4 regions of the Proteus sp. GOKU genome follow, and region 4 is predicted to be linked to each of the others. Evidence: predicted binding sites of a transcription regulator. Region 4 holds the regulator's gene; each other region holds the start of a gene.
The links. The regulator CRP, encoded in region 4, controls carbon source genes, mostly activating them, when cyclic AMP is high. The targets are predictions, from matches to a motif close to ATGTGANNNNNNTCACAT.

Region 1 (8,135 bases), 750 kb from region 4:
AGTTTGTCGCATGGCAATGCATAATGACGCGATTTTGTCCTTCAGTGACTTTTAGCCGCGTAATATGTGATTGAAAATGGGCTGCAAATTCAGATGTTGGAACACCACCATTAACCAATCCCCAAACGATGTGATAACCCTGACCTTCTTCATCAATTTTTACCAATCCCAAGGTATCTTCGGGATCGAGTGCCACATTGCGAAAAAACTTACCTGATCCTGTCACGATAAAGTATTGATTTGCTAATTCTTTAACGGATTCTGTGACTTCGATATAGCGTGGTGTTGAATAAAAGTCTCCTTGATAAGGTAGAACTTCCTCTGGTGTTAAGCGTAAGCTGACATTCCCGCCATTACGTTCATCCCAGCCTTTGAGCCACATATCACTGGTGGCTTTGATCATGCCTTGCACAAAACAAGATGTGAGAATTTTTTGCATGGAGTTAACCTTATCTCTTTGATAAAACACTATTTTCGTAATGACGAACTTCTTGTAACCACTTATCACCAACAGGAACATTTTGGCGCTCGCAGTATTCGTCCCAAACGGCTTGCCAAGGTAGTGCTTTTTGCTCTTCCAATAAGGCAAGACGTGCCGTGAAATCACCATCAATTTCTAATTGGCGTAACATTGGGGTTGGCTCGAGTAAGGCACGTAACAGTGCTTTTTTCATATTACGTGTACCAATAACCCAAGCAGCGATACGGTTAATAGAAGCATCAAAGAAATCAAGACCGATATGAACACGGTTTTGTAAGTTATGTCTGATGATTTCATTTGCAATCGCCTGTGTTTCATCATCGAGTAAAATAACGTGGTCGCTATCCCAACGAACAGGGCGACTCACATGGAGAAGTAAGCGTTCAACGTAAGGCATCACCGCAGAAATTTTGTCTGAAATAACTTCTGTCGGATGGAAATGCCCTGCATCTAAACAAAGTGCGGTTTGACGAGTAATGGCGTAGCCGAGGTAAAACTCACTAGATCCCGCGGTATAAGACTCAGCACCAATACCAAACAATTTACTTTCAACAGCATCAATATGATGCTTAGTGGAGAATTTCTCGCTAATAGCTTCATCAAGTGCTTCAACAAGACGTTGCCTTGGAGCGTAGCGATCGATAGGGGTATCTTTCATGCCATCAGGGATCCAGATGTTCATCACCGAAGCCGTATTCAGTGATTCACCGAAATAGGCAGAAATGCGACGACATGCTTTGGCGTGACCAATCCAGTAATCACGGATCTCTTTATTAGCGTGCGTTAATGTGGCTTCAAGGCTTAAAGGGTGAGAGAAAAAGGAAGGGTTAAAGTCGAGGCCAACTTTTTGTTGCTTTGCCCATTCAACCCAATTGGCAAAGTGCGCGGGTTTGATTTCATTGCGCTCAACAGGTGTATCAGATTCTAAATAAAGAGCATGAAGATTAACTCTTTTTGTACCAGGAATAAGGCTCATTGCCTTTTCCATATCTGCACGTAGTTCTGTGGCATTACGCGCTTTACCCGGATAATTCCCCGTTGCTTGAATGCCGCCAGTTAATGCGGAATTTGAAGGTTCAAATCCTGCAACGTCATCACCTTGCCAGCAATGAATAGATACAGGCAATGCTTCCATTGCTTGAATAGCTTTTTCTGTATCAACACCGATTTGTGAAAAACGTTGCTTGGCAAGTTGATAACTTTCTTTAATGTTAGACATGGCACTTTCCTTATCCGTAAATCGCGTATAAAAATCTTTAGCGTTTAGTTTCAATAAGTTGTAAAAATGATTGCCACACATTTTCGCTTGGTGGCGCTTTAGGCATAAACGTAGTGTGAGTGGTGCTTTTGCTTATCAAATGGCGAAAATGGTCGATATCTTCAATTTCATTTAGTGCAATGAGTTGTAAGCCCACATTACCTAGCGTTGATGCTTCGATAGGACCCGTAATAACGGGAATTCCACAGGTGTTGGCACAAAGTTGGTTAAGCAGAGCATTTTGACTGCCTCCGCCAACAATATGTAATTGTGTTAATTGCGTACAATGAAGTGTTTGTAATTCAAGGAAAACATAGCGATAAAGCAGTGCCAAACTGTCAAAAATACAGCGTGACAATTGTGCTGGTGTGCTAGGCGCGATTTTTCCCTGTTGTTGGCAGTAGTCTTGGATTGCTTTACTCATCGAGTCTGGGTTGAGAAAGCATTCATCATTAGGATTAATCAAATAAGTAAAAGGAGTGATGTGTTCGACATCATTAATTAATCCAGCAATATCAGTGATGTGGTGTTCTTTACATATAGACTGAAATAACCACAGCCCCATAATATTTTTAAGAACACGATAACGACCTTCAACACCACCCTCATTAGTAATATTAGCATGTAAAGATTGGGTTGAAACACAAGGTGTGAAGCGTTCAATTCCCATTAAAGACCAAGTTCCTGAACTTAAATAAGCGCACTGTTGATCTTTTAGCGGCGTAGCAATCACCGCACTTGCTGTATCGTGGCTGGCAACAGAAATAACAGGAATTGCCTCATTTTTGCTATTTTGCCAATAACCAATCGTATTTCCGGGTTGTTTAATGGGCATAAACCAATGATGAGGAATTTGCAGATAATCAAGCAGTGCTTTATTCCAATCTCCGGTTTTTACATCGACTAATTGTGATGTGGTGGCATTGGTGTATTCACAATTAAGCTCACCAGTTAAACGGTAGGCAAGATAGTCAGGGATCATCACAAAATGCGCCACATTCTCTCGCCATGATGGCGCTTCAAGTTGCATGGCTTTAAGCTGATAGAGGGTATTAAAGGGAAGAAATTGAATGCCCGTTTGTTGATAGATCCATTCAGTTTTGAGATCTTGTTGCACTTGTCGCATCACGTTTTCAGTGCGTTTATCACGATAAGAGTAACTTAGACCAACACGCTCTCCTTGTGCATTTAACAGCACATAATCAACGCCCCAAGTATCAATACCGATGCTACTTATGACAATATTTTGCTGCTCTATTAAAGATAAGCCTGTGCGAATATGTTGCTCTAGTAAGTCTAGATCCCAGCAAGTATGGCCTTCATTCATAATAAAACGATTAGTGAAACGATGAATTTCAGTCAGTGATAATTGCTGATGAGCTTTATCAAAGCTTGCTAACATGACGCGACCACTTGAAGCACCAAGATCGATAGCAACGGTGTATCGGATACTCATAGTCTAAATTCCTGTGATGTAGAAATTCAGGCTATCTTAAGAAGTGAGTCAAAATGATGCGTTAAACATTCTGCCAATAAACTGAAAAGTTGGCAGAATAACCAAAGTCGGCGTGATGCTATTCACAATTTCACCAATAAGCTTTCAAACGAGATCCTTTATGACCTGTTTTATAATGTGACTGATTTCACAAAGTGATGACAAGTATGATTGAAATGTAATTTCATAAGATGTAATTTTTATTGAAATTTGGTTTCATTAGGGTTGTTGTGATGAAAGAAGATGCATTGAGCGAATGTCTTAAAAATGAAAGCAATCAAGAAACAGCACAGTTTTCTGAATTAAGCGCTTTAGAGTTGGTTACGCTTATCAATAATGCAGATATGACTGTTGCCAATGCCGTTAAAAAAGAATTGCCCGCTATTGCTAAGGCAGTAGAAAAAATTACTGAGCGTTTGCAAAAAGGTGGGCGTATTTTTTATGTCGGCGCAGGAACAAGTGGCCGATTGGCGGTCTTAGACAGTGCGGAATGTCCTCCTACTTTTGGTGTATCTCCTACATTAGTGCAGGCGATTATTGCAGGCGGTCATGATGCAATGCTAAAAGCGGTCGAAAATATTGAGGATAGCCAAGAAGCGGCAATCGAAGAACTTCAACGTCGTCATGTCAGCCATAAAGATGTCGTTATTGGTATTGCTGCAAGCGGTCGCACACCCTTTACTGTCGCTGCTTTGCAATATGGTAAAAAGCTAAAGGCGTTGACTGTCTCTATTACCACACGTGGCAAAAGTATGATGAGTGAAATTGCAGACTTATCTATTGCGCCAGATGTGGGCGCAGAGGTGTTAACAGGCTCTACAAGAATGAAAAGCGGCACGGCTCAAAAAATGATTTTGGGTATGTTAAGCACCAGCGTAATGACTAAGCTTGGAAAAGTGCATAAAAACCTTATGGTGGATGTGATTGCAAGTAATGAGAAATTGCAACGTCGTGCTGAAGGCATTGTCAGCGAAGTGTGTGGAATTTCCAATGAAAGAGCCAGAACGCTGTTACAAATGGTTAATTATCATCCTAGAAAAGCCATTTTAATGTATGAACTTCACTTGAGTGTGGAGAAAGTCGATCAAATTACACAGCAATATCCTTATTGTTCGCTACAACAGCAACTTGCCCTATTTAACTAATAACAATATGAGTAAACACTCTGAACTTTAGCAGGCACATATATGGCTAATAAAATAGAACATCTCGACACGTTAGCAATAGAAATAGAAAGACACGCTGGTGGGTTTCAAAATGTGGCAATCCTAACACATTGTATGACCCGTATTCGATTGATTTTAAAAGATAGCTCGCTATTTGATTCGGACGCTTTAAAACAAGTCGAAGGCGTTAAAGGTGTTGTATTTAATGGCGAACAGCATCAAGTAATTGTAGGAATGGGAACTGCGGCAAAAGTTTATTCCATCATGAATAAGCGTATGCAAAACAGCTCTGCAAGTAGTGAAGATGAGCCTGCGTCAACACCAGTGAAAAAAGGCTTTTCCATTCGTCGGATGCTAAATACATTAGCGGCTATTTTTGTTCCGACAATTCCTGCTTTAATTGGCTGCGGTTTGATTATGGGGCTAATTAATATTATCCGTTTAGTCGCACCGGGCTTAGTTGAGCAATTCCCCGAGCTATTTAAATTATTCAAATTAATTGGTAGTACGGTATTTGCCTATCTTTCTATTATGATTGGGATAAATACAGCGAAAGAGTTGGGAGCGTCAACTTCGATTGGTGCGGTAATGGCGGGGTTATTAGCCATGCCGGGACTTGCTGATATCACTTTATTTGGCGAGAAATTACAGCCAAACAGTGGCGGTATTTTTGCGGTACTAATGGTGGTCGTGTTCTCTTCAAAATTAGAATTATGGTTTCGTAGTATCGTTAAAGAGAGTCTCGATCTTATCTTAACGCCGTTTGTGACTATTTTAGTCTCTTCACTTGTGGCGATTATGATATTCCAACCAATCGGTCATTATCTTAATCAGTTATTAGCACAGGGCGTTTCACTATCACTTTTAAATCAAGGTGGTGGCGCAGTTGTAACGGGTGCAGCGTTAGGGGGAAGTTTCTTATTTTTACTCTTAACGGGATTACACCAAGGGTTAATTCCTATTCATACCGAAATCTTAAATACTTTTGGTTTAAATTACCTATTCCCTATTTTAGCTATGGGTGGAATGGGGCAAGTAGGCTCTTGTTTCTGGGTTTATTTACGTACTAAAAATCAGCGTTTAAAGAAAACATTAATGGGTGCATTACCTGTTGGTATTTTTGGTGTTGGTGAGCCTTTATTATTTGGTGTTTCTCTTCCATTAGGAAAACCGTTTGTCGCAGGATGTATTGGTGGCGCTGCGGGTGGTGCATTAATGGCATATTTCCAAGTTGGGATCATTATTCCATTTGGTACAGCTGGGTTATCATTAATTCCGTTAGTCGGTGATGGTCAAATTATTAAGTTCTTGATTGCAGTATTAGGTGCATGGATTGTCGGTTTTATTGCCAGTATGCTAATGGGATTTACTGATCCAGAGAAATAAGTCAGAAATAAAAAGGATAACAGAATGTCGACACTGACCAAAAAGCTTGAAAGTTTGCTAACACAAGGCAAAGGCACAGAACAACGTATTGCTCATTATTTATTGGAGAATAGTGAGAATATTGCCAGTATGAATGCCGCTGATCTGGCACTTAAAGCAGGTGTAAGTAGTGCTTCTGTTATCCGTTTCTCTCGTCAAATGGGATATCGCGGTTATCCTGAATTTAAAATTGATTACCTTTCAGAAGAAAAGCAACAAAAAAGTAGTGGCGATATTCTCTATGGCAATCTTGCAAAAACAGACTCGACAGAATTAATTATTTCCAAAACAGGGCATCTGTTTACCAGCGCTATTTTGGATTCGTTGGCTTTGTTAGATCCCAATACCATTGATGTGTTAGCTGAAAAAATGGTATCAGCAAAACGTATCGTATTGTTTGGTATTGGTGCATCGTCGGTTGTGGCGAGTGATATTTTTCATAAATTAATTCGTGTAAATAAAAACACGTTATTTAGTCCAGATCTTCATGCTCAACTGGCTTATTCCGCTAATTTATCTGTTGATAATATTGCTATTGCTGTCACGGCTAGAGGGAATACGGCGGATATTAATCGAATGCTGAAATCAGCAAAAGATGAAGGTTGTTTAACGGTGGCATTAACGCGTTTTGGACAAGATGAAGCAACGCGATTATCTGATTATACGTTGCCTTATTTTTATGACGAGCAACACTCTCAATTAGGGGTGATCACGCCACAAGTTTTACAAATGGTCGCCTTTGATGTGCTGTTTTTTAAATATATGACATTAGCCAGTGAGTCAGCAGAAAAAGCATTATTAAAAGGGCGAGAAGCTGTTATGCAAGGAAATCAATAATGTTACTTATCACCACATTAGCGGTGGGTGCGGCTATTGGTTTAATTATAAGCACGACGGGTGTGGGTGGCGGGGTTATTGTTTTACCTGTATTGACCTATTTCTTTGGCATGAATGCATTAATGGCAGTCGCAACGGCTAATTTATTATCCATGTTGATGAAAGTCACTTCGTCTTATATGCATTTTCGCCTTGGAAATATTCCCTTTAAAAGGGCGATGATTGTATTAGGAATAATGCTACCAAGTACCTTTTTAGCCAGTGTTTTGGTTAATTACTTAGGTTCACTAGAGCAGTATCAGCAACAAGTTGAATGGGGAATTAATGCGCTTGTTGTTAGTGCTATTGTTTTTTCTCTATTTCTCTTTGTACAGAGAATGTTTTTCTCATTACCTCCGGTTGTCGTTGAAAATACAGCGTTAGCACCTTTAAATATAAAAGCACTATTACTTCCTGCAATTGCAGCAGGTGTTGTTTTAGGTGCGACAGGGGTGGGTGGTGGCGTAGTTGTATTACCGTTATTGCTGCGTTATGCAAACCTCTCGATTAAGCAAGCCATTGGTACTTCTATATTTACCACGACATTATTATCGGGATCTTCAGCACTCGCCTATATGCAAGATGGGCATACAGATATTCATTTGGCTCTGGTGTTATTTTTAGGTTCGTTGATCTCTATTCCGCTGTCTAAGTGGCTGTTAATCAGAATGCCTGACAGGGTGTTTCAGTATGCGACTTTGATCTTAATTATTTGTAGTGCCGTGATGATGTTAGCTAAATTATTCTAGTATCAAAATGTATCATTAATGTTAACTATAAACGCATAATTTAAATAATAGCCAAATAAAAATAATTTTTTATTGGCTATTATTCTATTATCTCATTAATTTAATTGAGGTCATTATTAATATAAAAATGATCAACCACTTTTTTATTGTGTGTTAATGGAATGTGTTTTTGATAATTTATTTTTACTGATATATGGTTTTTATCGTAAATAGATAATTGAGATGATAGTCACATTAATGTTAATTCCTATATGTTTCACTGTAACCCTCATTTAATACCTATAAGTGAAGGTACTAGTATTATGGAAAATAATAATAGGAAAACACCTCATATTAGACGTATTGCCCACATTATGATGTATAAACAACGTCAGTGCTTCCATTTCTCTGTTTTTAACGGATAAACCCTCTTTCTATGCTCTAAAAATATAAAGCATACTTCTTAATAACCTAGGTTATTGAGGAAGGTTCTCTATTTTTTAAATAACAAAATATTTTTTAACTCTATTATTATCAGAATAATTAGGAGATAGGATTATTATGTCTATTAATATTAAAGGTAGAAGTTTTTTAAAATTACTCGACTTTTCATCAGCTGAAATTCAATATTTATTAAAGCTTTCTAAACATTTTAAATCATTAAAAATGGCGGGTATTCCTCATCGCTCTTTAGAGGGTAAAAATA
Region 2 (8,135 bases), 1.6 Mb from region 4:
CCAAAGCTATCAGGTAAATAATCACCTAATGTTGCCATTTTTCTACCCGGTAACTGAATTTGAATATGGGTGCCACTGTTCAATTCGTTCATAAACTGGCGACAATGACCACAAGGTGTATAGTTAACGGTGACGGAGATCAAGCGAGATTCACCACGTAACCATGCATGAGTCACTGCACTTTGTTCAGCGTGAACAGTTTGTTGTAGTGGAGCGCCAGCAAATTCCATATTGGCACCGAAGTAGAGATTACCACTTTCACCACGCGCAACTGCACCAACTTTAAAATTAGAGATTGGTGCAACAGCACAAGCGGCAGCAACGGGTAAAAGTGCTAGGGCTAAGGTATCATCATTACATTGTAACTGTGTTTTTATGGCATTGACCTGCTCTGCCGTAAACATTGCAGGGAATTCATCCTGCTCAAGATAAGGAGCAAGTGCTTGTTGTAACTGAGGGGATAAATCTGACCAAACTGCCTGAAAACGAGTATGCATACATGAGTCTCCCATTAATCTTTCTGTATTATAAGATTCTAGGCATCTTTACCCATTCTTATATGTGATGAGAATCATATTTTCAATGAAACAATTGCAACAAATTCAGTAATTGAGAGATGTATCTCAAATTTATAGCAAAAATCCCCGAAGTAAAATTAATTAAATCGGGGATTTGAAAGGTAGAGTATAAAAAATATTAACTATAAAGATGCAAAATAATAGGGAAGATAAATGGTGCAGTAAGGGATGTAATAATCCCGCATGTCATTAATGCCAATGAACTGTAAGCACCTTCTATATAATCAACTTCTGCAGCTCTTGCTGTTCCGACTGCGTGAGAAACCGTACCCATTGCTAAACCACGAGAGGCGTGAGTAGGAATACGTAGTATTTTAAATAACGAGTGACCAAAAATAGCCCCTAAAATACCCACGGCAATAACACATGCTGCACTGATAGCAGGAATGCCCCCAATAGAGTCTGCCACAGCCATCGCAATAGGTGTTGTCACTGATTTAGGTAAGATTGATGCAGCAATCTCAGGTGTTGCTCCTGCCCATAATGCAATGGCAGTGCCACTAACCATCGCAGCAATACTACCAATAAAGCAAATACTGATTAATGATTTCCACTGTGCGCGAATTTGGTGTAATTGCTGATAAAGCGGTATAGCTAAAGCGACAACGGCAGGTTGTAATAAGTCATTTAAAATACGACTACCTGCAAAATAATTTTCGTAAGGTATCTTGGCTATCAATAAAATAGGGATAATCACCACAATCGCAATTAAAAGCGGATTTAAAATAGGTAATTTAAATCGAGCTGCAAGTTTACGAGCTAAGTAAAAAATAAAAATACTTAAAGGAAGTGACCACCAAATATTCATCAACATGGCTAACATTTTTTCTTCTCACTTAACGCTTTATCGTCGTCTTTCTCTTTTGTTTCCACAATATCTTCAACTTGGTCTGGTTTCGAACCCACGATAACGCGCTCACGATGAACGTAGTGTGAGCAATATGCAACGAGTGCCATAACACCAAAGGTACTCACTACGCAGGCTAGAACGATGGGAAAAAGTTGCTGATTTAACAAATCATAATAGTTCATTACACCAACACCGATAGGGATAAAGAGTAATGACATGTTTTTTAAGAGGATATTGGCACCGGGTTTAACCCAACGCAAAGGGATAAGCTGGAAAGCAAGTAAACCAAAAAGGATCAGTAAGCCAACAATACTGCCTGGAACCGCAAAGGGTAGAAGGGCTGAAATAAGATTACCAGCAAAGAGACAAAGATAAAGTACCAAAAAAGATCGTAGATAATGCCAAAGTGTAATCTGCAATCGTGCCCGTTTAGATTTCATAAGTAAGTGTCCCAAATCAACTAACAGAATTATCATACACCGATTTTGAAAGTGTGCTATGGATCACAATAAAAAAAGAGCGGGGTTCTAATAGAACCCCGCCATTTATTTACTTGGCAAATGAATCTTGGTTGTTATTTCACTTGCTGACCCGGTTTTGCACCAGAATCTGGGCTGAGTAAGAAGATATCTTTATCGCCAGGGCCTGCTGCCATTACCATGCCTTCTGAAATACCAAAACGCATTTTACGAGGTGCTAAGTTTGCCACCATTACCGTTAAGCGACCTTCTAACACTTTAGGATCTGGGTATGCAGTACGAATACCTGAGAATACTTGGCGAGTTTTGCCACCTAAGTCCAAAATTAATTTCAGCAGTTTGTCTGAACCTTCAACAAAATCGGCTTGTTTAATTTCAGCGATACGCATATCGATTTTCGCAAAATCATCAAAGTTGATGGTTTCTTGGATCGGTGAATCTGCTAATGGACCCGTCACTTCTTTTACCGGTGCAATGGTGCTTTTTGAGGCTTCAACCATTGCATTGGCTTTATCCATCTCAATACGGTTAAACAACGCTTTGAATTTAGTGATCTCTTGGCCTAATAGTGGTTGTTCAAGTGCATCCCATGTTAATTGGGTTTGTAAAAAGGCTTCTGAGCGCTCTGTCAGTGAAGGTAATACCGGTTTCAGATAAGTCATTAGTACGCGGAATAAGTTGATCCCCATAGTACAGATTGCTTGTAACTGAGCATCTTGACCTTCTTGTTTTGCCACTACCCAAGGCGCTTTTTCGTCGATATAGCGGTTAGCTTCGTCTGCTAATGCCATAATTTCACGAACAGCTTTACCAAATTCACGATTTTCAAATGATTGTGCGATAGTTTCTTTCATATCAACAAAGTGTTGATAAAGTTTAGCATCATCTAAAGAATCAGCTAATTTGCCATCAAAACGCTTGCTGATAAAACCAGCTGTACGTGATGCAAGGTTAACCACTTTATTAACAATGTCGCTGTTTACACGTTGAACAAAGTCTTCTAAGTTTAGGTCAATATCATCAATGCGTGATGAAAGTTTTGCTGCATAGTAATAACGCAGGCAATCCGCATCAAAATGGTCAAGATAAGCGCGAGCAGTAATAAAGGTGCCACGAGATTTTGACATCTTCGCACCATTTACTGTGACATAACCATGAACAAATAAGTTTGTTGGTTTGCGATATTCGCTGCCTTCTAACATTGCTGGCCAGAATAAGCTGTGGAAATAGACGATATCTTTACCAATAAAGTGATAAAGCTCAGCTTTGCTGTCTTTATTCCAGAACTCATCAAAACTTAAATCACCACGTTTTTCACATAAGTTTAAGAAAGAGCTCATGTAGCCAATTGGTGCATCTAACCATACATAGAAATACTTACCCGGTGCATCTGGAATTTCGAAACCGAAATAAGGTGCGTCACGAGTGATATCCCACTGTTGTAAACCGCTGTCGAACCACTCTTGCATTTTATTCGCAACTTGCTCTTGCAGTGCACCAGAGCGTATCCACTCTTGCAACATGTTGCTAAATGCAGGTAAGTCGAAGAAATAGTGTTCAGTTTCACGCATAACAGGTGTTGAACCTGATACGACAGAGCGTGGATTAATTAATTCTGTTGGGCTGTAAGTTGAGCCACAAACTTCACAGTTATCACCATATTGGTCTTGCGCTTTACATTTAGGGCAAGTGCCTTTTACAAAGCGGTCAGGCAAAAACATGCCTTTTTCTTCATCATAAAGCTGAGAAATAGTTTTGCTTTTGATGTGACCATTCTTTTTCAGTGCAAGATAAATTTTAGTCGATAATTGGCGACTCTCTTCACTGTGTGTAGAGTGATAATTGTCATAACTGATATTGAAGCCAGCAAAATCCTGCTGATGCTCTTTGCTCATTTCTTCAATCATTGCTTCTGGGGTAATACCCAGTTGTTGAGCTTTCAGCATAATTGGGGTGCCGTGAGCATCGTCAGCGCAGATGAAATGAACTTCTTTGCCGCGCATTCGTTGATAACGGACCCAGATATCTGCCTGAATGTGCTCAAGGATATGACCGAGATGAATTGAACCGTTAGCATAAGGTAACGCGCAGGTTACCAATAATTTATTCGCGACGTGAGACATAGTAAGGATCTTACTTCCATAAAATTAATAAAAGGGACTTTGATGTTAACCGATCCGTCATGATGTCGCTAGGGCAATAATCGAGTTTTTGCAAGAGAAATTTCAGTTGGCAAATTGAGGTAAGGCATTATCGTAGTCATCTACTATCTGATATGATAGATGCACTCATATATTTAATAAATAATGAAAACGAGAGGAGCCGGGATGAGTGATAAATCCCCCGAGCAGACCACCCCTGAGATTCTGAACGAAAAAGTTTCAGGTGTCTTGTCTACTTTTGAACACCCGACATTGAAACGTAATCTGCTTTCTCTAAAAGCATTACATCAATGTGCGATGATTGACGATGTTCTTCATATCGAATTAGTGATGCCGTTTGTTTGGAAAAAACCTTTCCAAGTCCTAATCGAAGAAAAAACAGCTGAACTTCGCAACATCACTGGCGCAAAAGCCATTGAATGGAAACTCAAGCACAATATTTCAACCTTACGTCGTGCAAATGATCTGCCTGGTGTTAATGGTGTTCGTAATATTCTTGCAGTGAGCTCTGGTAAAGGTGGCGTAGGTAAATCAAGTACAGCAGTGAACCTTGCATTAGCACTTGCACAAGAAGGCGCTAAAGTAGGTATTCTTGATGCTGATATTTATGGCCCGTCTATTCCTAATATGTTGGGTACCACAATGGAGCGTCCAACGTCTCCTGATGGACAACATATGGCGCCAATTATGGCTTATGGTTTAGCGTCTAACTCTATCGGTTATTTAGTCACTGATGATAATGCGATGGTATGGCGTGGTCCTATGGCGAGCAAAGCATTAATGCAAATGCTCCAAGATACGCTGTGGCCTGACTTGGATTATCTGGTTATCGATATGCCGCCGGGAACAGGTGATATTCAATTAACCTTATCTCAAAACATCCCAGTAACCGCTGCTGTTGTAGTAACAACACCACAAGATATTGCTCTGGTGGATGCGATGAAAGGGATCGTCATGTTTAAGAAAGTCAATGTGCCTGTATTAGGTATTATTGAAAACATGAGCGCACATATTTGTAGCAACTGTGGTCACCTTGAACCTATCTTTGGTACAGGTGGTGCGGCGAAATTGGCTGAGAAGTATCATTGCGAACTATTAGGTCAAGTTCCTCTTCATATCTCTTTACGTGAAGACTTAGACCGCGGACAACCAACAGTGATGCGTGATCCTGAAGGCGAGTTTGCTGATATTTATCGCGAAATCGCGTCAACAGTTTCAGCTCAAATGTATTGGGATGGCGATGCAATCCCAACGGAAATTTCTTTCCGCGCAGTGTAATTGCAGTAAAATAATACGTTGAATTATTTGCTGATTTAAATGGAGAGTCATTTGGCTTTCCATTTTTTACATGCGATTTCCGACTGTTTTTGATAAAAAACAAATAGATTTCTGGTTTTACGCTGGAACCAGAGTGATTTCAAAACTATAATCTGCGCTAGCGTAATATTTACATATTATTACGTTATCCCTCTTTTTATTTCAAACCAGGTTTTTGATTATGGCTGACACAGCACATCAGTGCACAATTGTAGGTATCGCTGGAGCCTCTGCTTCGGGTAAAAGTCTTATTGCAAGTACACTTTACCGCGAATTAAGAGCGCAAGTAGGTGATCATAATATCGGGGTGATACCAGAAGATTGTTATTATCGTGACCAAAGTGATTTAACGATGGAAGAACGATATAAGGTCAATTATGACCACCCAAATTCGATGGATCACGCACTTTTATATCAGCATTTGTGTGAACTCAAAGCAGGAAAAACCATCGAACTCCCTCAATATGACTACGTTGCTCACACTCGCAAAGCAGAATCTATTCCTTTTCAACCCAAAAAAGTTATTATCATTGAAGGCATCTTATTATTAACAGATAAACGCCTGCGTGAAGAGATGGATTTCTCTATCTTTGTTGATACGCCATTAGATATTTGCTTAATGCGTAGAATTAAACGTGATGTGAATGAACGTGGACGTAGCTTAGATTCAGTCATTGAACAATATAATAAAACCGTTCGTCCTATGTTCTTCCAGTTTATTGAACCTTCTAAACAATATGCCGATATTATTGTACCAAGAGGGGGTAAAAACCGCGTTGCGATTGATATTCTGAAAGCAAAAATTGGACAGTTCTGCGAATAATAGGTTCATTTGTGGGCAGCTTTCATGCATGATGAAACTGCCTGTTTAATTTGAAGAAGGAAATAAAATGCGATTATGCGACCGTGATATTATTCAGTGGCTGGATGAAGGTAAATTAGTCATTGAACCCCGCCCGCCCGTCGAGCGAATTAACGGCGCAACAGCAGATGTTTGCTTAGGAAACCAATTCCGTGTTTTCCAAGGTCATACTGCAGCTTATATTGATTTAAGTGGTCCTAAGGCAGAAGTGAATGCTGCGCTAGAGCGTGTAATGAGTGATGAAATTGTTTTACCTGAAGGTGAAGCCTTTTTCTTACATCCTGGTGAATTAGCATTAGCTGTGACACTTGAATCAGTCACCTTGCCTGACAATGTTGTTGGATGGTTAGATGGACGCTCATCATTAGCTCGTTTAGGTTTAATGGTGCATGTTACCGCTCATCGTATTGATCCCGGCTGGCATGGACAAATCGTATTAGAGTTTTTCAATTCAGGTAAACTCCCACTCGCATTAAGACCGGGTATGGTTATTGGTGCATTAAGCTTTGAACCTATGTCTGGTTCTGCTGATAGACCTTATAATCGTCGTCAAGATGCAAAATATAAAAATCAACAAGGTGCAGTTGGTAGTCGGATTAGTGAAGATTAACTATCTTTATAATCATTATTATCATATTTCACTAAGCGGGTAATTGTATGAAAAGGTTTCTGACAACACTGGCTATTTTGCTTGTGGTTATTTTGGCAGGCTTAACAGCATTAGTTTTACTCATTAACCCGAATGATTTCCGTGGATACCTTGTTGAAAGGGTCGAAAAACAAAGCGGTTATAAACTTACATTGCAAGATGATATGCGTTGGCATGTATGGCCAAAGTTAAGCATTATTAGTGGTAAAATGTCATTGACAGCACCCGGTGCTGAAATGCCTTTAATTACAGCCGATAATATGCGTCTTGATGTTGAGTTATTACCGCTACTTTCTCATCAACTTGAAGTAAAAGAAGTCATGCTTAAAGGTGCTGTTGTTCGTCAAACACCGGAAAGCAAAGCTATTCCTAAAATATCACCACCTTCTACTCCTCGAGATATTTCTCGCCCAGTCATCGAACCTAGAGCCAATAATTGGCAATTGAATATTGCCAAAGTAAAAATTTCAGACAGCTTAATTATTTGGCAAATGAAAGACGGTGAGCAGCTTAATTTACGCGATATTAATTTATCGTTGAAAACAGACGAGAAAAAACAAGTTAGTCTTGAGATGAGCACGAAAGTGAATCGTGACCGTCGTGAGATCACACTAAATGTTGCCGCTAATGCGGATATGAACAGCTATCCTTACCGAATTGCAGGTAATATCACACAGTTAGATTATGCTTTATCAGGAATAGGGATCCCTGAAAATGGCATAGCAGGAAGTTTAACTTCAGATTTTACGATCCAAAATGAGGGCGTGAGAAAAGTTTCACTTGATAACTTAAATCTCACTGCTAATGATAGCCAACTGCAAGGTAATATCAGTGCGGAATTTTCAGGTAAAACACGTTATCAAGTTGACTTAAAAGGTGAACAATTAAATTTAAATACGTTGTTACCAGAGTTAGCTGAGGCTAAAACAACTGAAACCGCATTATTGACCCCTAAAGATAATAAGACGCCATCATCGTTTTCATTATTTAATACTGCACATGCAGCACCAGCGCCAAATGCCACCATTATGGCAAAGCCAGTTATTACTTCAGTGACTATTGAAAATAAAGAATATGATTTAACGCATTGGGGTGATATTGAATTTACGCTGAAATTGGCATTGAATAAGCTGCTTTATAAAGAGTTAGAGATTAATAATTTTAAACTTGATGCTCTAAATAATCCTAATTCGCTAAATATTCAAACCTTGACAGGACAAGTCCTTCAAGGTGATTTC
Region 3 (8,135 bases), 280 kb from region 4:
ATCATATATAGGCAGCCGTGATCTCAGCGAGTTTTTTATTCAATTCTTCATCACTTGTTGCGGTAATCGTACCTACAAATTCCGTATGAGATAAAGTTCCTGTACGTACATCAAACTCATAATTATTAAATGAATCAACCACAACAAATACTTTTGTTATCGGGTTAAAAAAAGATGCACAATTTTGGGCTATGCACATATCAAAGTTCATATTACCCTCCTACTTTGCTATAAAAATGTAGGAATAGAGATCTTCAATCTCATTACCTATGTTATATAGGCTACAAAATACACTATTGATAGTCAAGAAAATAGATAGTTACAAGCTAAAAAAATAACAACTAACACATTGATTTTAAACATCTTATTAAAGCTTTTCGTTTATTTTATTGAGTAATTAGACATAAAAAAACCCAATTTAAAAATTGGGTTTTTATTATTTTTAAGCAACGAAATGTATTGATTAGTCTTCTAATAACAGAACAGATTCTAATGCAATTTCAATCATTTCATTAAAGGTAGTTTGACGCTCTTCTGCAGTGGTCTGTGTACCTTTTTTGATGTGGTCAGATACAGTACAGATAGTCAGTGCTTTTGCGCCGTATTCAGCTGCAACACCGTAGATACCTGCGGCTTCCATTTCAACACCTAGGATGCCGTATTTTTCCATTACATCAAACATTTCTGGATCTGGAGAGTAGAACAGATCAGCAGAGAAGATGTTACCAACGCGAACTTTAATATCTTTCGCTTTTGCTGCATCAACAGCATTTTGAACTAATTGGTAATCAGCGATAGCGGCAAAGTCTTGGTCTTTGAAACGCAGACGGTTAACTTTAGAGTCAGTACATGCGCCCATACCGATAACAACATCACGCAGTTCAACATCTGGTAATACTGCACCACATGAACCAACACGGATGATAACTTTCACGCCGAAATCTGTAATTAATTCTTTTGCGTAAATTGAGCAGGAAGGAATACCCATACCGTGGCCCATTACAGAAACTTTACGGCCTTTATACGTACCTGTAAAACCTAACATACCACGAACATTGTTTACCTGACGCACGTCTTGTAAAAAAGTTTCAGCGATGTATTTAGCACGAAGCGGGTCGCCCGGCATTAAAACGACATCAGCAAAATCGCCCATTTCTGCGTTAATATGAGGGGTAGCCATAATTCTTCCTTTTAATTGATCTTTTTACTATTTAAATATAATTCGGTAGGCATATTGCTATGCCTACCGAAGTAAAATTAAAACATTGCTTTACCGTAATCGACTGGAGACACACCGAAGTATTTAACAACAGTTTGGCCGATATCAGCGAAGGTTTCACGATGACCTAATGAACCTGGTTTAACTTTTGGACCATAAACAAGAACAGGGATGTGCTCACGAGTATGATCAGAACCCGGCCAAGTTGGGTCGCAACCGTGGTCTGCTGTTAAGATAAGAATGTCATCTTCTTTTACCAGTTCCATTAATTCTGGTAAACGACGGTCGAATAACTCAAGTGCTTCACCGTAACCTACTACATCACGACGGTGGCCGTAAGATGAGTCAAAGTCAACAAAGTTGGTGAATACAATTGTGTTGTCGCCCGCGAGTTTCATTTCTTCAAGTGTCGCATCAAACAGAGCATTAATACCCGTTGCTTTCACTTTTTTAGTGATACCTACGTTTGCGTAGATGTCAGCAATTTTACCGATAGAAACAACGTGACCTTGTTTTTCATCAACCAGTTTTTTCAACATAGTTGGTGCTGGTGGCTCAACCGCTAAATCATGACGGTTACCTGTACGAGCGAAGTTACCTGGTTTGTCACCGATAAATGGACGCGCAATAACACGACCAATGTTGTAATCGCCTTTGTTTAGTTCATCACGAGCAATTTCACACAGCTCATATAATTCATCTAAACCGTAAGTTTCTTCATGACATGCGATTTGGAATACAGAGTCAGCAGAGGTATAGAAAATCGGCTTACCGGTTTTCATATGCTCTTCGCCCAGTTCATCCAAAATCACTGTACCAGATGCATGGCAGTTACCTAAGTAACCTGGTAATTTTGCACGTTTAACGATGTTTTCTAACAGTTCTTGTGGGAATGAATTTTTCAGCTCTTTGAAGTATCCCCAATCAAACAGAACAGGAACACCTGCGATTTCCCAGTGGCCTGACGGAGTATCTTTACCAGAAGAGATTTCACTCGCGTAGCCATAAGCACCGATAATATCTGCGTCTTTATCTAAACCAATAGGGAATTTACCTGTTGATTCTTCCGCAGCTTTACCTAAACCTAAACGGCAAAGATTAGGTAAATGAAGAGGACCTTTACGGCCATCTCTATCTGCTTTACCGTCAGCAAACGCTTGTGCGATATGCCCTAAAGTGTCTGAACCTTGGTCACCGAATTTCTCCGCATCACCGGCAGCACCGATACCGAAGGAATCTAATACCATGATATGTACACGTTTCATAATTCTCTCTCCTGTGTCATTCTCCGTAGACCACGGATATGTCACTTATAAATCGTAATTGAGTTCTTATTCGCTGATTTGGCGGTACACCATTGGTGAAGCTTCGCGTTTGCTGTCACCAATTACCATCGCTTTACGGACTTCAGCCGCAGCTTCTTGCCATGATTTTTCACTGTTAGCGTGGATCATCGCTAAAGGTGTATCTGTATTGATTTCAGCACCAAGCGCTACGATGTCGCTTAAGCCAACACTGTAATCAATAGCATCAGTTGCTTTACGACGACCACCACCTAATGTCACAACTGACATACCTAATGCACGCGTATCCATTTCAGTGATAAATCCTGCTTTCTCAGCGAATACAGGTTTACTTAATACCGCAGTTGGCAGGTATTTATTGTAGTTTTCAACAAAATCAGATGGGCCTTTCTGTGCTGCAACCATACGACCAAAGACTTCTGCCGCTTTACCGTTATCCAACACATCTTGCAGTTTTTGACGAGCTTGTTGACGATCATCCGCTAAACGGCCTGATACTAACATTTCAACACACAGCGCCATAGTGACTTCAAATAGACGTGGATTACGATATTCACCTGTTAAGAATTGAACAGCTTCACGAACTTCAACCGCATTACCTGCGCTAGAAGCTAATACTTCGTTCATATCAGTTAACAGTGCAGTGGTTTGACAGCCTGCGCCATTTGCTACTTGAACAATTGACTCAGCCAGCTCTTCAGATTTCTGATAAGTCGGCATAAAGGCACCCGAGCCCACTTTAACGTCCATCACTAACGCATCTAAGCCTTCAGCTAATTTTTTACCTAAAATAGAGGCAGTGATAAGCGGGATTGAGTCAACTGTAGCAGTAATATCACGGGTAGCGTAAAAGCGTTTGTCAGCAGGTGCTAATGAATTAGTCTGCCCAATAATAGCAACGCCGACATTACGAATAATGTCGCGGAATTTCTCATCATCAGGGAAAATATCAAAGCCTGGAATTGCTTCAAGCTTATCTAATGTTCCACCTGTGTGGCCTAATCCACGGCCAGAGATCATAGGAACATAACCACCACAAGCCGCAACCATTGGCCCTAACATCAGTGAAGTTACATCGCCTACACCACCTGTTGAGTGTTTATCAACGATTGGGCCATTTAAATTTAGGCTTTTCCAGTTCAGTACTGTACCGGAATCACGCATAGCTAATGTCAAAGCAACACGCTCTGGCATTGTCATGTCGTGGAAATAAATAGTCATTGCTAATGCAGCAATTTGACCTTCAGAAACAGTATTATCTCTGACGCCATTAATGAAAAAACGAATTTCTTCCTCAGTTAAAGGATGACCATCACGCTTTTTACGAATAATCTCTTGGGCAAGAAACACTGCAACCTCCTGGTTTTATAGCATTGGTAATGCCCACAATAATGAAAAGTGGGCATATTTTACGAATGGATTAGTAACCACTAGACGATTTTTGTTCGCCATGACCTAAAGTGGCTAATAAATTACCTAACAGGCTTGACGCGCCAAAGCGGAAGTGACGGGCATCAACCCAGTTGTCACCCATAATGCGGTTAGCTAATGCAAGGTATTGTGCGGCTTCTTCAGCGGTACGTACACCACCAGCTGGTTTGAAACCAACTTCTTTGCCAACACCCATATCGTGGATCACTTGGATCATTAACTCAGCGCTTTCCAGTGTTGCATTTACAGGTACTTTACCTGTGGAAGTTTTAATAAAGTCAGCACCTGCTTTGATTGAAATTTCAGATGCTTTACGGATAAGTGCTGGATCTTTCAGCTCACCCGTTTCAATAATTACTTTCAGTAAAGAACCTGCTTCTGCACAAGCTTCTTTACAAGCTTTAACGATATCAAAACCGATTTGCTCGTTACCTGCCATAAATGCACGGTAAGGGAAAACTACGTCAACCTCATCTGCGCCATAAGCTAATGCCGCGTTGGTTTCTGCTAATGCGATATCTAAATCATCATTACCATGAGGGAAGTTAGTTACGGTTGCGATACGGACGTCTGGAGTACCCTGTTCGCGTAACACTTTACGTGCTAACGGAATAAAACGTGGGTAGATACAAATAGCGGCTGTATTACCTTCTGGGCTTTTAGCCTGATGACATAATGCAGTCACTTTTGCATCAGTGTCGTCATCATTTAATGTAGTTAAATCCATCAAAGACAGCGCAAGGCGCGCTGCAGCGGTTAAATCTGTCATAAAACTCTCCAACGATGTTTCTCAAGCCCTTTTGGGCATACGCTTAAGGTTAGCGATTAAATTTGTTGGCGAGCGGACTTGGTTCCTTGAAGATGTTGTTGTAACTTGCGCTACAACGACAGCTGAGCTCCCTCTCACCGCGCTATGCTCACTTCGGCGACCCGTCATTGAGCCTTCGCCATTCCATGAAGTTTCAGCACATCTTATTTGAACACGCTAAGGAACAATTAGATGTGCTTTGCGTCACACTAATCAAATGCAACTTGCAAACAATGACATAAAAGTGTGACTAACATCACAATTAGGTCATTTTCTGGTTTAATGTTACTCGAATAGCGCCTTTAAGTCGTCTTTATAACGCAAAAAAAGCGTGATCAATATGAAATGATATTGCTATTGACCCTATTCAATACAAATTGCGAAATATCTCACACAATAAAAGTAGTTAACATTACAGCAGAAAACAAACATAAAAGAGCAGATAGGCAAACCCCATCTGCTCTTCACAATAAAAATCAATTAAGCAGCAACAACAGCCATTGCTGTTAATGCAAAGAAGAAACCTGCAATTGTTGCACTCATTAAGTTAGAGAGCGTACCAGCCAGCACAGCTTTCATACCTAAACGCGCTACATCTTTACGACGGTTTGGTGCCATTCCACCTAAACCACCTAGCAGTACAGCAACAGAAGAGAGGTTAGCAAAACCACACAGTGCAAAGGAGATGATGACCTTCGTTTGAGCCGATAATACAACCAATCCAGAACCTGCGACTAGTGCATCTTCTTTGAGGTATTTACTAAATTCAGAGTAAGCATAGAACTCATTGATAACAATTTTTTGTCCAATAAATGAGCCTGCAATGGTTGCTTCACTCCAAGGTACACCAATCAGGAAAGCAATTGGTGCAAATACCCAACCTAGCACTAGTTCTAATGAGAAATTTTCATAACCAAACCAGCCACCAATACCACCAAGGATACCATTAACTAATGCAATCAATGCAACGAAAGCAAGTAACATAGCACCGACGTTAAGCGCAAGTTGTAAACCTGAAGAGGCACCCGCAGCAGCGGCATCGATAATATTGGCAGGTTTTTCGTCTTCCGCCATTTTATCCAGCGCATCTTTTTGATCATCCGGTGTTTCTGTTTCAGGGATCAGCAATTTAGCAAAGAGTAAACCACCTGGAGCTGCCATAAAGGATGCTGTGATCAGATACTCCAACGGTACGCCCATACTCGCGTATCCAGCGAGTACTGAACCCGCAACAGAGGCTAAACCACCACACATAACCGCAAAGAGTTCTGAGGTTGTCATTCTTGCAATATAAGGGCGAACAACAAGTGGTGCTTCGGTTTGTCCAACGAAAATATTTGCAGTTGCAGACATAGATTCTGTTCGTGATGTGCCAAGTACTTTTTGTAAGCCACCACCCAGAATTTTAATAACTATTTGCATAATGCCGAGGTAATACAGCACTGCAATTAATGAAGAGAAGAACACGATAACAGGTAGTACGCGTAGGGCGAATACGAAGCCGCCACCACCAAACAACTCGAACATTTTATCTGATACTAGGCCTGCGAATAGGAAGCTCATCCCATTATTGCCGTAATCAATAACATTCTTAACGCCATCAGAAACCGCAAGAAGTACCTCGCGACCACCGTCAGAATAAAGAACGAAGGCACCTAAGCCAATCTGAATAAGGAATGCGCCACCAACTGTACGTAGTCTAATTGCACGTCGATTGCTGGAAAACAGAATGGCTATCAATATTAATGTTACCATTCCGACCAAGCTCATAATGAGTTGCATTGAAGGATCCCTGTTCACATAAAAATTTAATGGATTATCAATAATGCCCTTGCCAGAGCTTATTGACTCTTTTTGCCGGATAATTATACCTAGTCTAAGAAAAGAACCCTCAATATCCATCACAAATAGAGTCTGAAAAAAGTAACACAAAAGTCACAAATGAGAAGTTGATCACATAAACAAGAAAGAAAACGCATTTGTTGAACAGGCTAATTAGAAAAAATGCGCTTGGGATTAACAAAACGTATTTTCAATCTTAAATCGAGGGAATAAACAAACGCCCTATTCATATTAATAAGATTAAAATAAGGGGTGTTTTTAACCTTTAGATAAACCGCATTTTCATTCAAGCGCTAGGTAATATTGTTGAGCCCAAATAATTGTAGGCTATTGAGATAGAGTTGCTCTGCGATCACCTCTGGTGATCCTTGACGTAGCTCACAGAGTTGGGAAAAAACGTTCTGAATACGTTCTGGACGATTAGGTTCACCTTGAAAACCACTCACAGGCATATCAGGTGCATCTGTTTCTAGTAACAGATATTCTAGCGGTAACGAGGCAATTGCACGGCGAGTTTTTTGTGCTCGCTCATAAGTAATGGTTCCACCAACGCCAATAAAATAGCCTTGCTGAATAAACTTTTCTGCCTGTTGCAGACTTCCTGCAAAACCATGAATAACCCCTTTACGAGGCACATCATAACGGCGTAAAAGCGCACTTAGTTTATCGTGGGTTTTACGTGAATGTAGGATCACGGGTAAATCAAATTTAATCGCTAACTTAAGCTGTGCAATTAAAAATGCCTCTTGCTTCTCTAGCTGAGGATTTTCCATATAGTCATCAAGCCCAATCTCTCCAATGGCGACACAACGAGAAGCTGTTTTTAATTTTTGTTCTAATTCCAATAGATGTTGTTCAGTGTGCTCTTCAATATATAAAGGGTGTAACCCCAATGCACAATATAATTGATGATGATTATTAGCGAGCTCAGCAACAACATCAAAATTCCAACGGGCAACGGCAGGAATAATTATTTTTTCAACATGAGCTTGATGCGCTAATGACAAGCTATTGGCAATATCATCATAAAAAACTGGGAAATCAAAATGGCAGTGAGTATCAATAAATTTATTCATTCTGAATTTGCCTCACATCAGGATGTACGCTTCGAGTTCCTTGTTGAATAATAGAAGCATTCTCTGCTTTATCCGCCTTTGCTTCTTGTTCAAATAAGCTAAAGACTTTTTTATCGTGCTGTTTGAATTTTTTCTTAGAAAAGTGCTGACCAATTGTCGCCAAAAAATAGCGGCCACAACGTCTACCCACATGATAATCATGATTTAATGCACTTAAACGACTTCCTAATGCACTAGATTGCAATGTCGTTGGTGGATAAATTTCAATAACCACAACATCTTCTGGGGGGGATTGGATAAATTTAATTGTTTCGGTATAGGTTTCGATATGTACTTGAGCCATCTCCATAAAGCGCTGTAAACGGCTATTTTCAAACCATTTTCCCATACGCTCAACCCACTCTGTTGTGTATTGGTATTCAGAAGGAACAGTACGAACAACGACAATAGTACGA
Region 4 (8,135 bases):
TCTTACATACAGATCGCGATTACCTGCGGCTAATTGATCACAAGAGATATCTACTTGATGAATTTGATGACTCACATCACTGACTAACCAACGGAACATGCGTCCTAATTGATTAACTGAACGCTGTGTCATACCCACTTCATCGATGCGATTTATATATGTAACGTTATGTTCATCGCCTGTTGCAACACGATTCGCTTGCTTATTAAGTAGCCTAATGGGCTTAACAATCTGAAAATAGAGAATACGTTCATTTGCCATTAGTAATACCAGTAAAATTGCGATATGCATAAAAAGAGCATAACCCGACAAACCAGCAAACCATGCACTTAACAACATAAAAGGTAGGGGTAAGAGAATAAAAAGACGGAGCCGTTTTTTTAATGAAATTGTTTGATTCCATGAGCGCCAACGTTGCCACCCTTTATAAACAAAAGCACCTTTTAAAAACGTGTGTGAAGGATACTTACCCTGATTAAATGCGGCGTAAAGTGCTGAGGCTTGTGCTATTTCCTCTTTTTTTGCAGCAGTCCTTACTGACATAAAACTTTGAATCTTACCCTGACGTATAATAGGAGTGATATTCGCTCTTACCCAATAGTGATCCCCATTTTTACGACGATTCTTCACGATCCCGGTCCAAATTTCGCCTTGCTTTAACGTCCTCCACATATCCTTAAAGACTTCTGAAGGTATATCTGGATGTCGGACAATATTGTGGGGTTGCCCCACAAGTTCTTCCACTGAAAACCCACTGGCTTCGACAAAGTCCTCGTTGGCATAAATAATATTGCCATCAAGATCTGTCGTCGACATCAGTGTTGCGTTTTCAGATACCGGGTATTCTCGCTGTGTCACCGGTTGATTGTTACGCATTAGTTACTCTCCTCGACATTGAAATTAAAACATCTCAACAAAAAAAGACTGCCTAAATAACTATCGTTTCGGCCGTTAGGAGAATAACTTTAGTAATAAGTGGAAATACCTACATTTAAATATTAGTTTTTTGAATCAGTTCAAAATTTTTAATTATCCAGGCTATTAATTAATGCCTGTGAACTTAGCACTAATGTCTTCGCACACTCATCTCGTTTCTTTAATAACGCCATAAAAATAAGGTCAGTGATCGTGTTTTGTGCTGTACGTGAAGAAATTGAAGCGCTTCGCCACTCACCTTCATCCGCAATTGTTTCTAATATATAATCAGAAATCCTTCCTAATGGAGAGTGTTTTTCTCCTGTAATAGCAATGATTTTTGCCCCTTGTTTTTTAGCCACAGAGGCTGCAACTAACATATCTTTTCTTTTGCCACTATAAGAAATGACTATCTGTAAATCCTTTGAACTTAACATTTGGGCAACAGATATCTGAACATGATGATCTGTTTCAATCAGCGTGGTTATTCCTATTTTCTGTAATTTATAGCTTAAGTCTCTAGCAACTAGCCCTGAACCACCAATACCAATAATCTGAACTCGTTGAGCTTCATCAATAAGTTGGATCACCTTTTCAAAATGAAGGTAATTAATTTGGCGAGTCGTATCGCAAATTGAATTATTTTTCTCTTGAGCAAGTTTCTGTGCAATAACCACTAAACTATCTTCCGAGCCTATTTGATTATGTAATAGGCTCGGATTTGCTCCTGAATTCGCGTTCTTTCGACCTAGCTCTTCACTAATGGCAAGTTTCAAAGAAGGAAAGCCTTTGAATCCTATTTTTTGACTAAATTTAACAATAGCAGATTGACTCACACCCATTGTTTCAGCAAGTTGCTGTGACGATAAAGTGATTGTTTTCTCTGGATTATCTAAAATGTAGTCTGCTATTTTTCGCTGATTTGTAGCCATACCCGGCTTTATCCAGGCAATTTTCGTTAATGTCGGCATAATGACAATATCCACTTCGAGTACTATATAGTTATATATGGAGTAATTCTTGGTACAGCGTTTAATACCTAAAACAATTAATTTTTTAGAATAAAATCAATTAAAAATAGAAAATGAGTCACAATAAAGCATAGAAAAAATTACCTTATTATTAGAATACTTGTTTTTATAATAGTTTTATAAATATCTTTTCAATCAGAACTATGCTCATCAATCCCTACATTTATAATACTTAATTTATTCCCTCTCTATTTTTAATAATAATTTATTCTTTTAGGTCAATAGAACGATATAGACTTAATCTATTTACTCTTAATAATTTGTTATTTTCAAACACTTCCTTTTATTTAATAACAATTCAAACACATAAACGTAATAAAAATTACTTTAATAGAAACATTAAAAAGAATAAATAATTCCCATATAAAATAGTTAGTTGTCCATTTTAATAGTGTTAATAATAAGAAATAAAAAACTAAATAGTTAAATAATAGGATCTATGTAACGACTAAAAATCAGTCATCACTTGATATAAGAGAGCATTTTAACATGAATGATTGTGTCAGTGGGCGATCGTAGATCTCTCTTTTTATAGAGGAATACTCTTTTTTTGACACATATCAAGAGAGATCATTTCAACCAATCTTAAAAAAACATCATTTAAATCAAAAAAGTTTGATTAACCCTTGATTTATACCTATTTTATGAGTTTACTCTATCCAAATCAAAGGAACACAGAGCGCCGTTAATAGCCCCATTGAGATATTGAAAATAAACCAAGAGCGTCTGCTTTGTAAAAATAGGCTAATTAATGTTCCGCCTAATATCCAAACAATACCAGCAACGAAGTTAACAATAACCATAACAATACTAATAGCAATAACAGAGCTAAAATAAGCATCACCCGATAGACTAAAGCTCCCTACTGCGCCTAATCCCATCATCCATGCTTTTGGATTTAGAAATTGCAATAATCCGCCCTGAAACCAACTTACTGCTTGGGGTGTTTTTGCTGGAATATCTAAACGCTGATAAGATGATGTCGCTGTTTTCCAAGCAAGCCAAAGTAAATACGCACTCCCGACTATCTTCAATCCGATATGCAGTGCAGGATAAATTATCAATAATGCGGCTACGCCAAATGCAGAACTCAATAAAACGCATTGCATACCCAGCATAATGCCTGCCATTAGCTTTAACGAGCCTTTAAAGCCTACATTAGCCCCTGATGAGGTAAGCAGTAAATTGTTCGGTCCAGGTGTTATCGCTGCAATAAACAGGAAAATAGTTAAAGAGAAAATAAGGCTAATTGTCATAAAGTGGCTCAAAGATGTGACAGACGTTTTATTTTCACCGAAAATAGCAGTATGTTATTTAGCAAACAAGTGTTAATTCATTTTGATAGACGGAAAATATGTCTCAATACTTTAATCCAATGCGTTGGGCTAAAAATCCACATTTACAAACGCTCTTACCAAGAATTGTACGTAGGACGCCACAACTTACGCCACATTGGCAGCGGCTCAATCTTCCGGACAATGATTTTGTCGATTTAGCATGGAGTGAAGACCCAACGACGGCACTCGATAAACCACGCTTAGTCATCTTTCATGGCTTAGAAGGTGGGTTTAGTAGCCCTTATGCTCATGGCATGTTAGCTGCTGCAAAAGAGAGAGGCTGGCTAAGCGTTGTGATGCATTTTAGAGGATGCAGTGGTGAACCCAATAGACAAAATCGCATTTATCACTCAGGTGAAACAGAAGATGCTCGCTACTTCTTAAATTGGTTGAAAAAGGAATTTGGCGAGCAACCAACAGCCGCAGTTGGCTATTCACTTGGTGGAAATATGCTTGCCTATTATCTTGCTGAAAGTGGTGAAAATGCAGTTGTAGACGCTGCTGTTATTGTCTCTGCACCATTAATGCTAGAACCATGCTCAACAAAAATTGAACATGGTTTTTCCCGTTTTTACCAATGGTATCTATTAAAAGAGCTCAAAAACAACGCAACACGAAAACTTATTCGCTATCCAGAATCCTTACCGATTAGCTTATTGACGATAAAATCCATCAAAAAACTACGTCAATTTGACGATCTTATTACGTCTAAAATTCACGGATTTAAAGATGCATTAGATTATTATCGCCAATGCAGTGCGTTGCCTTTATTAAATAAAATAAAGAAAACGACACTTATCATTCATGCTAAAGACGATCCATTTATGTCTGCGGATGTTATTCCTGATGTCAAAACACTACCCAATAACATTGAATATCAACTTACTGAGTTTGGTGGACATGTAGGATTTGTTGGAGGAAAGCTCTCTAAACCAGTGATGTGGCTAGAAAGCCGTATCCCTGACTGGTTGGCGACCTATTTGGAGAAAGCAAAATGATAATACCTTGGAACGAGCTTTCAACTGAAACACTAGACAATCTCATTGAAAGTTTCGTTTTACGCGAAGGTACTGATTATGGTATCCAAGAGAAAACGCTTGAACAAAAAGTCGCCGACGTCAAAAAACAGCTTAAATCCGGTGAGGCCGTGTTAGTTTGGTCTGAACTTCATGAGAGCGTCAATATTATGCCTGCATCGCAATTTCGCTCTGATTAGTTATTCAAAGTTAGCGATGTATCGCCATCAATAAGGGCCAACCTTATTTAGCAAAAGGATAACCTATGTCAATTAAGCATCCTATCATCGCAGTGACTGGCTCAAGCGGTGCAGGAACCACCACAACAAGCCAAGCTTTTCGTAAAATATTCCAACAACTCAATGCAAATGCTGCATTGATTGATGGAGATAGTTTTCATCGCTATACCCGTCCTGAAATGGATATGGCGATAAGAAAAGCTAGAGAACAAGGCAGACATATCAGTTATTTTGGCCCTGAAGCAAATGATTTTAGCTTACTGAGTAAGACCTTAAGTCAATATAGCGATACAGGACAAGGACAATCTCGCAAATATCTACACTCTTATGATGAAGCAACTCCTTACAACCAATTACCGGGAACATTTACCCCTTGGGAGCCATTAGCTAATAATACTGATGTTCTCTTTTATGAAGGATTGCACGGTGGCGTTGTTACCAACGAACATGATGTAGCTCAACATGTTGATTTATTGGTCGGTGTTGTTCCTATCGTCAACCTAGAGTGGATACAAAAGCTTATTCGAGACACGACAGAAAGAGGACACTCACAAGAGGCGGTAAGAGATTCCGTTGTACGCTCAATGGATGATTATATTAGCTACATTATTCCTCAATTCTCACGCACTCATATTAACTTCCAACGTGTTCCGACTGTTGATACTTCGAACCCTTTTTCTGCCAAAGCAATTCCCACTCTCGATGAAAGCTTTATTGTTATTCGTTTTCGTGGTTTAACTGATATTGATTTTCCCTATTTACTTGCGATGTTACATGGCTCGTTTATGTCAACAATAAACACTATTGTTGTACCGGGCGGGAAATTAGGATTAGCGATGGAATTAATTATGGCACCATTAGTCAAAAAATTATTAAATGGCGAAAAGATAAGTTAACCAAAATAAAATTTATCTCTATAAAAATAATATCCCATTAATTAAGGGATATTATTTTTCAAATTAAACTTTATTTTAAAATATCAAAATTAGTCGGCATCTTTTATTTCAAATGAATGCGTAATATTGGCTGCTTTTCCTAACATTAAGGAAACAGAACAATATTTTTCTGCGGATAATTGAACGGCTCGTTCTACGATTTTATCCGTTAATTCTTTACCTGAAACAATAAAATGTAAATTGATATCAGTAAATAAACGAGGGGCTTCTTCACGGCGCTCTGATGTTAATTTCACTTCACAATCAGTTACTTGATGACGCCCTTTACGTAAAATACTTACGACATCAATAGCACTACATCCACCCGCAGCAATTAATACCATTTCCATTGGGCTTGGGGCTTTATCGCCCGAATTCCCATCCATCATAATTTGATGGCCAGATGAAGATTCGCCGACAAAAGATAAATCTTCAACCCACTTAACTCGTGCTTCCATTTATTTTCCCCCTAAAGATGACAGAAACTAAAAGAGTACATTCTCATAATTCAACTAGCAATTAGCAAATAGGTTTATTATGCTGACTGCGTAAAACGAGACTTAATGCACTAATTGTGTTAAAAACAATATCTGCTTGATGATAGTGGTTAAGATCAATGCATTATTTTCTCATTTATTATAATCTACTCCATATTAACTTACCGTGTTCTCAGGAAGTTAATAGGTAAAGATAGGATTTTTAAGCACGCTGTCTCAAAAGGGAGCCTATCCGTTTTGAAAGGCTGCATTTAACGTACAGAGGATAACGCGAATGGTTCTCGGCAAGCCGCAAACAGACCCGACTCTTGAATGGTTTTTGTCACACTGCCATATTCACAAATATCCATCCAAGAGCACGCTGATCCACCAAGGTGAGAAAGCGGAAACACTTTATTATATTGTTAAAGGTTCCGTGGCTGTTCTTATTAAAGATGAAGAAGGAAAAGAAATGATCCTCTCCTACCTAAATCAGGGGGATTTCATCGGTGAACTTGGATTATTTGAAGAAGATCAAGAACGTAGTGCATGGGTTCGAGCAAAAACAGCCTGTGAAGTAGCAGAAATTTCCTATAAAAAATTCCGCCAATTAATTCAGGTTAACCCTGATATTCTGATGCGCCTTTCTGCTCAAATGGCGAACAGATTACAAACAACATCAGAAAAAGTAGGTAACCTTGCTTTCCTTGATGTAACAGGTCGTATTGCACAAACCTTATTAAACTTAGCAAAACAACCCGATGCAATGACGCATCCTGATGGCATGCAAATTAAAATTACACGTCAGGAAATTGGTCAAATCGTTGGTTGTTCACGCGAAACTGTAGGCCGTATTCTGAAAATGCTGGAAGATCAAAACTTGATCTCCGCACACGGTAAAACTATCGTCGTTTACGGGACTCGTTAAGTTTCCCCGCTCAAACAAACAATAGCCCATAACAGGGCTATTGATATACTTTTTGTGTAAACCCCATCCTCGCTGATGGGGTTTTTAGTTGCTACTACCCTTTTACAAATTCTGCGATAGCCGCTTTTAATGCCACCATTCCTTCTTGTAGCTCTTCTTGGGTAATAATTAACGACGGTGTAAAACGCATCACATCAGCTCCTGCATTTAACATCATTAAGCCATGTTTAGCAGCAAGACCGAGTAACTCTTTGGCTTTACCTTTATATTGTGGCGCTAATTGCGCACCAATCAATAAACCTTGTCCACGGATTTGCGAAAAGACCTGATACGTTTGATTGATTGACGCTAGCTCATCCACAATCCATTGATAGCGCTTTTCGACACCCTCAAGTACCTCAGGTGTATTAATTAAATCAAATGCGACATTGCCCACTGCACAAGCTAATGGATTGCCACCATAAGTTGTACCATGAGTTCCAACACCCATTGCAGAAGCTATCTCATATGTTGTTAACATCGCACTGAGTGGGAAACCACTTCCCAGCGCTTTGGCGGTTGTAATAATATCTGGTGTCACATCATAGTTCATATAGGCAAAAAGCTTGCCGGTACGCCCCATACCTGTTTGTACTTCATCAAGAACAAGCAGTGCTTGATGCTTATCGCACAACTCACGTAGCCCTCTCATAAACTCAGGCGTTGCTGCTGTTACGCCACCTTCACCTTGAACTGGCTCTAAAACAACGGCGCAAGTGTGGTCATCCATTACCGCTTTAACGGCATCTAAGTCATTAAACGGAACATGCACGATATCGGCAGGCTTAGGACCAAAACCATCCGCATATTTAGGTTGTCCACCAACAGATACTGTAAACAGCGTTCTGCCATGAAATGCATTGTGAAAGGCAATAATTTTTGTTTTATAAGGGCTATGGCGAGTAATGGCATAATGGCGAGCCAATTTAAATGCGGCTTCATTTGCTTCTGCGCCAGAATTGGCAAAAAAGACACGTTCTGCAAATGTGTTATCTATTAATTTTTGTGCTAAACGTAATGCAGGTTCATTCGTGAAAATATTACTGACGTGCCAAAGTTGCTCACTTTGTTCTTTTAAGGCTTGATTTAGAGCAGGATGGGCATGCCCTAGTGCTAAAACCGCAATACCACCAGCAAAATCGATATACGATTTTCCTTGCTGATCCCAAACACGGCTACCCATCCCTTTAACAGGAATAAATTCTGCGGGTGAATAAAT

Region 1: a site for CRP is predicted at 3,371-3,388, ahead of rhaB (rhamnulokinase). Genes of this name have one in related genera too.
Region 2: a site for CRP is predicted at 1,920-1,937, ahead of EHE21_RS05920 (CidA/LrgA family protein). Genes of this name have one in related genera too.
Region 3: a site for CRP is predicted at 4,955-4,972, ahead of deoC (deoxyribose-phosphate aldolase). Genes of this name have one in related genera too.

Annotation. Positions count from the first base shown of each region.
Region 1 covers NZ_CP034105.1:399,856-407,990, forward strand. Annotated here, with positions in the region: gene rhaD (rhamnulose-1-phosphate aldolase) at 1-439, opposite strand, end outside; gene EHE21_RS01960 (L-rhamnose isomerase) at 450-1,700, opposite strand; gene rhaB (rhamnulokinase) at 1,738-3,195, opposite strand; gene murQ (N-acetylmuramic acid 6-phosphate etherase) at 3,468-4,379, shown strand; gene EHE21_RS01975 (PTS transporter subunit EIIC) at 4,422-5,786, shown strand; gene EHE21_RS01980 (MurR/RpiR family transcriptional regulator) at 5,811-6,662, shown strand; gene EHE21_RS01985 (sulfite exporter TauE/SafE family protein) at 6,662-7,450, shown strand; gene speFL (leader peptide SpeFL) at 7,753-7,854, shown strand; gene argF (ornithine carbamoyltransferase) at 7,991-8,135, shown strand, end outside.
Region 2 covers NZ_CP034105.1:1,290,335-1,298,469, forward strand. Annotated here, with positions in the region: gene cdd (cytidine deaminase) at 1-497, opposite strand, end outside; gene EHE21_RS05915 (CidB/LrgB family autolysis modulator) at 697-1,392, opposite strand; gene EHE21_RS05920 (CidA/LrgA family protein) at 1,395-1,868, opposite strand; gene metG (methionine--tRNA ligase) at 2,003-4,030, opposite strand; gene apbC (iron-sulfur cluster carrier protein ApbC) at 4,235-5,347, shown strand; gene udk (uridine kinase) at 5,568-6,209, shown strand; gene dcd (dCTP deaminase) at 6,277-6,858, shown strand; gene asmA (outer membrane assembly protein AsmA) at 6,906-8,135, shown strand, end outside.
Region 3 covers NZ_CP034105.1:3,509,517-3,517,651, forward strand. Annotated here, with positions in the region: gene EHE21_RS16045 (hypothetical protein) at 1-5, opposite strand, end outside; gene EHE21_RS16050 (hypothetical protein) at 2-211, opposite strand; gene deoD (purine-nucleoside phosphorylase) at 464-1,180, opposite strand; gene deoB (phosphopentomutase) at 1,258-2,484, opposite strand; gene deoA (thymidine phosphorylase) at 2,551-3,873, opposite strand; gene deoC (deoxyribose-phosphate aldolase) at 3,944-4,723, opposite strand; gene EHE21_RS16075 (NupC/NupG family nucleoside CNT transporter) at 5,243-6,544, opposite strand; gene EHE21_RS16080 (TatD family hydrolase) at 6,898-7,680, opposite strand; gene EHE21_RS16085 (patatin-like phospholipase family protein) at 7,673-8,135, opposite strand, start outside.
Region 4 covers NZ_CP034105.1:3,788,768-3,796,902, forward strand. Annotated here, with positions in the region: gene EHE21_RS17295 (methyl-accepting chemotaxis protein) at 1-876, opposite strand, end outside; gene EHE21_RS17300 (SIS domain-containing protein) at 1,026-1,886, opposite strand; gene EHE21_RS17305 (LysE family translocator) at 2,597-3,202, opposite strand; gene EHE21_RS17310 (hydrolase) at 3,301-4,281, shown strand; gene EHE21_RS17315 (YheU family protein) at 4,278-4,499, shown strand; gene EHE21_RS17320 (phosphoribulokinase) at 4,565-5,434, shown strand; gene EHE21_RS17325 (OsmC family protein) at 5,524-5,931, opposite strand; gene crp (cAMP-activated global transcriptional regulator CRP) at 6,245-6,877, shown strand; gene argD (bifunctional acetylornithine/succinyldiaminopimelate transaminase) at 6,972-8,135, opposite strand, start outside.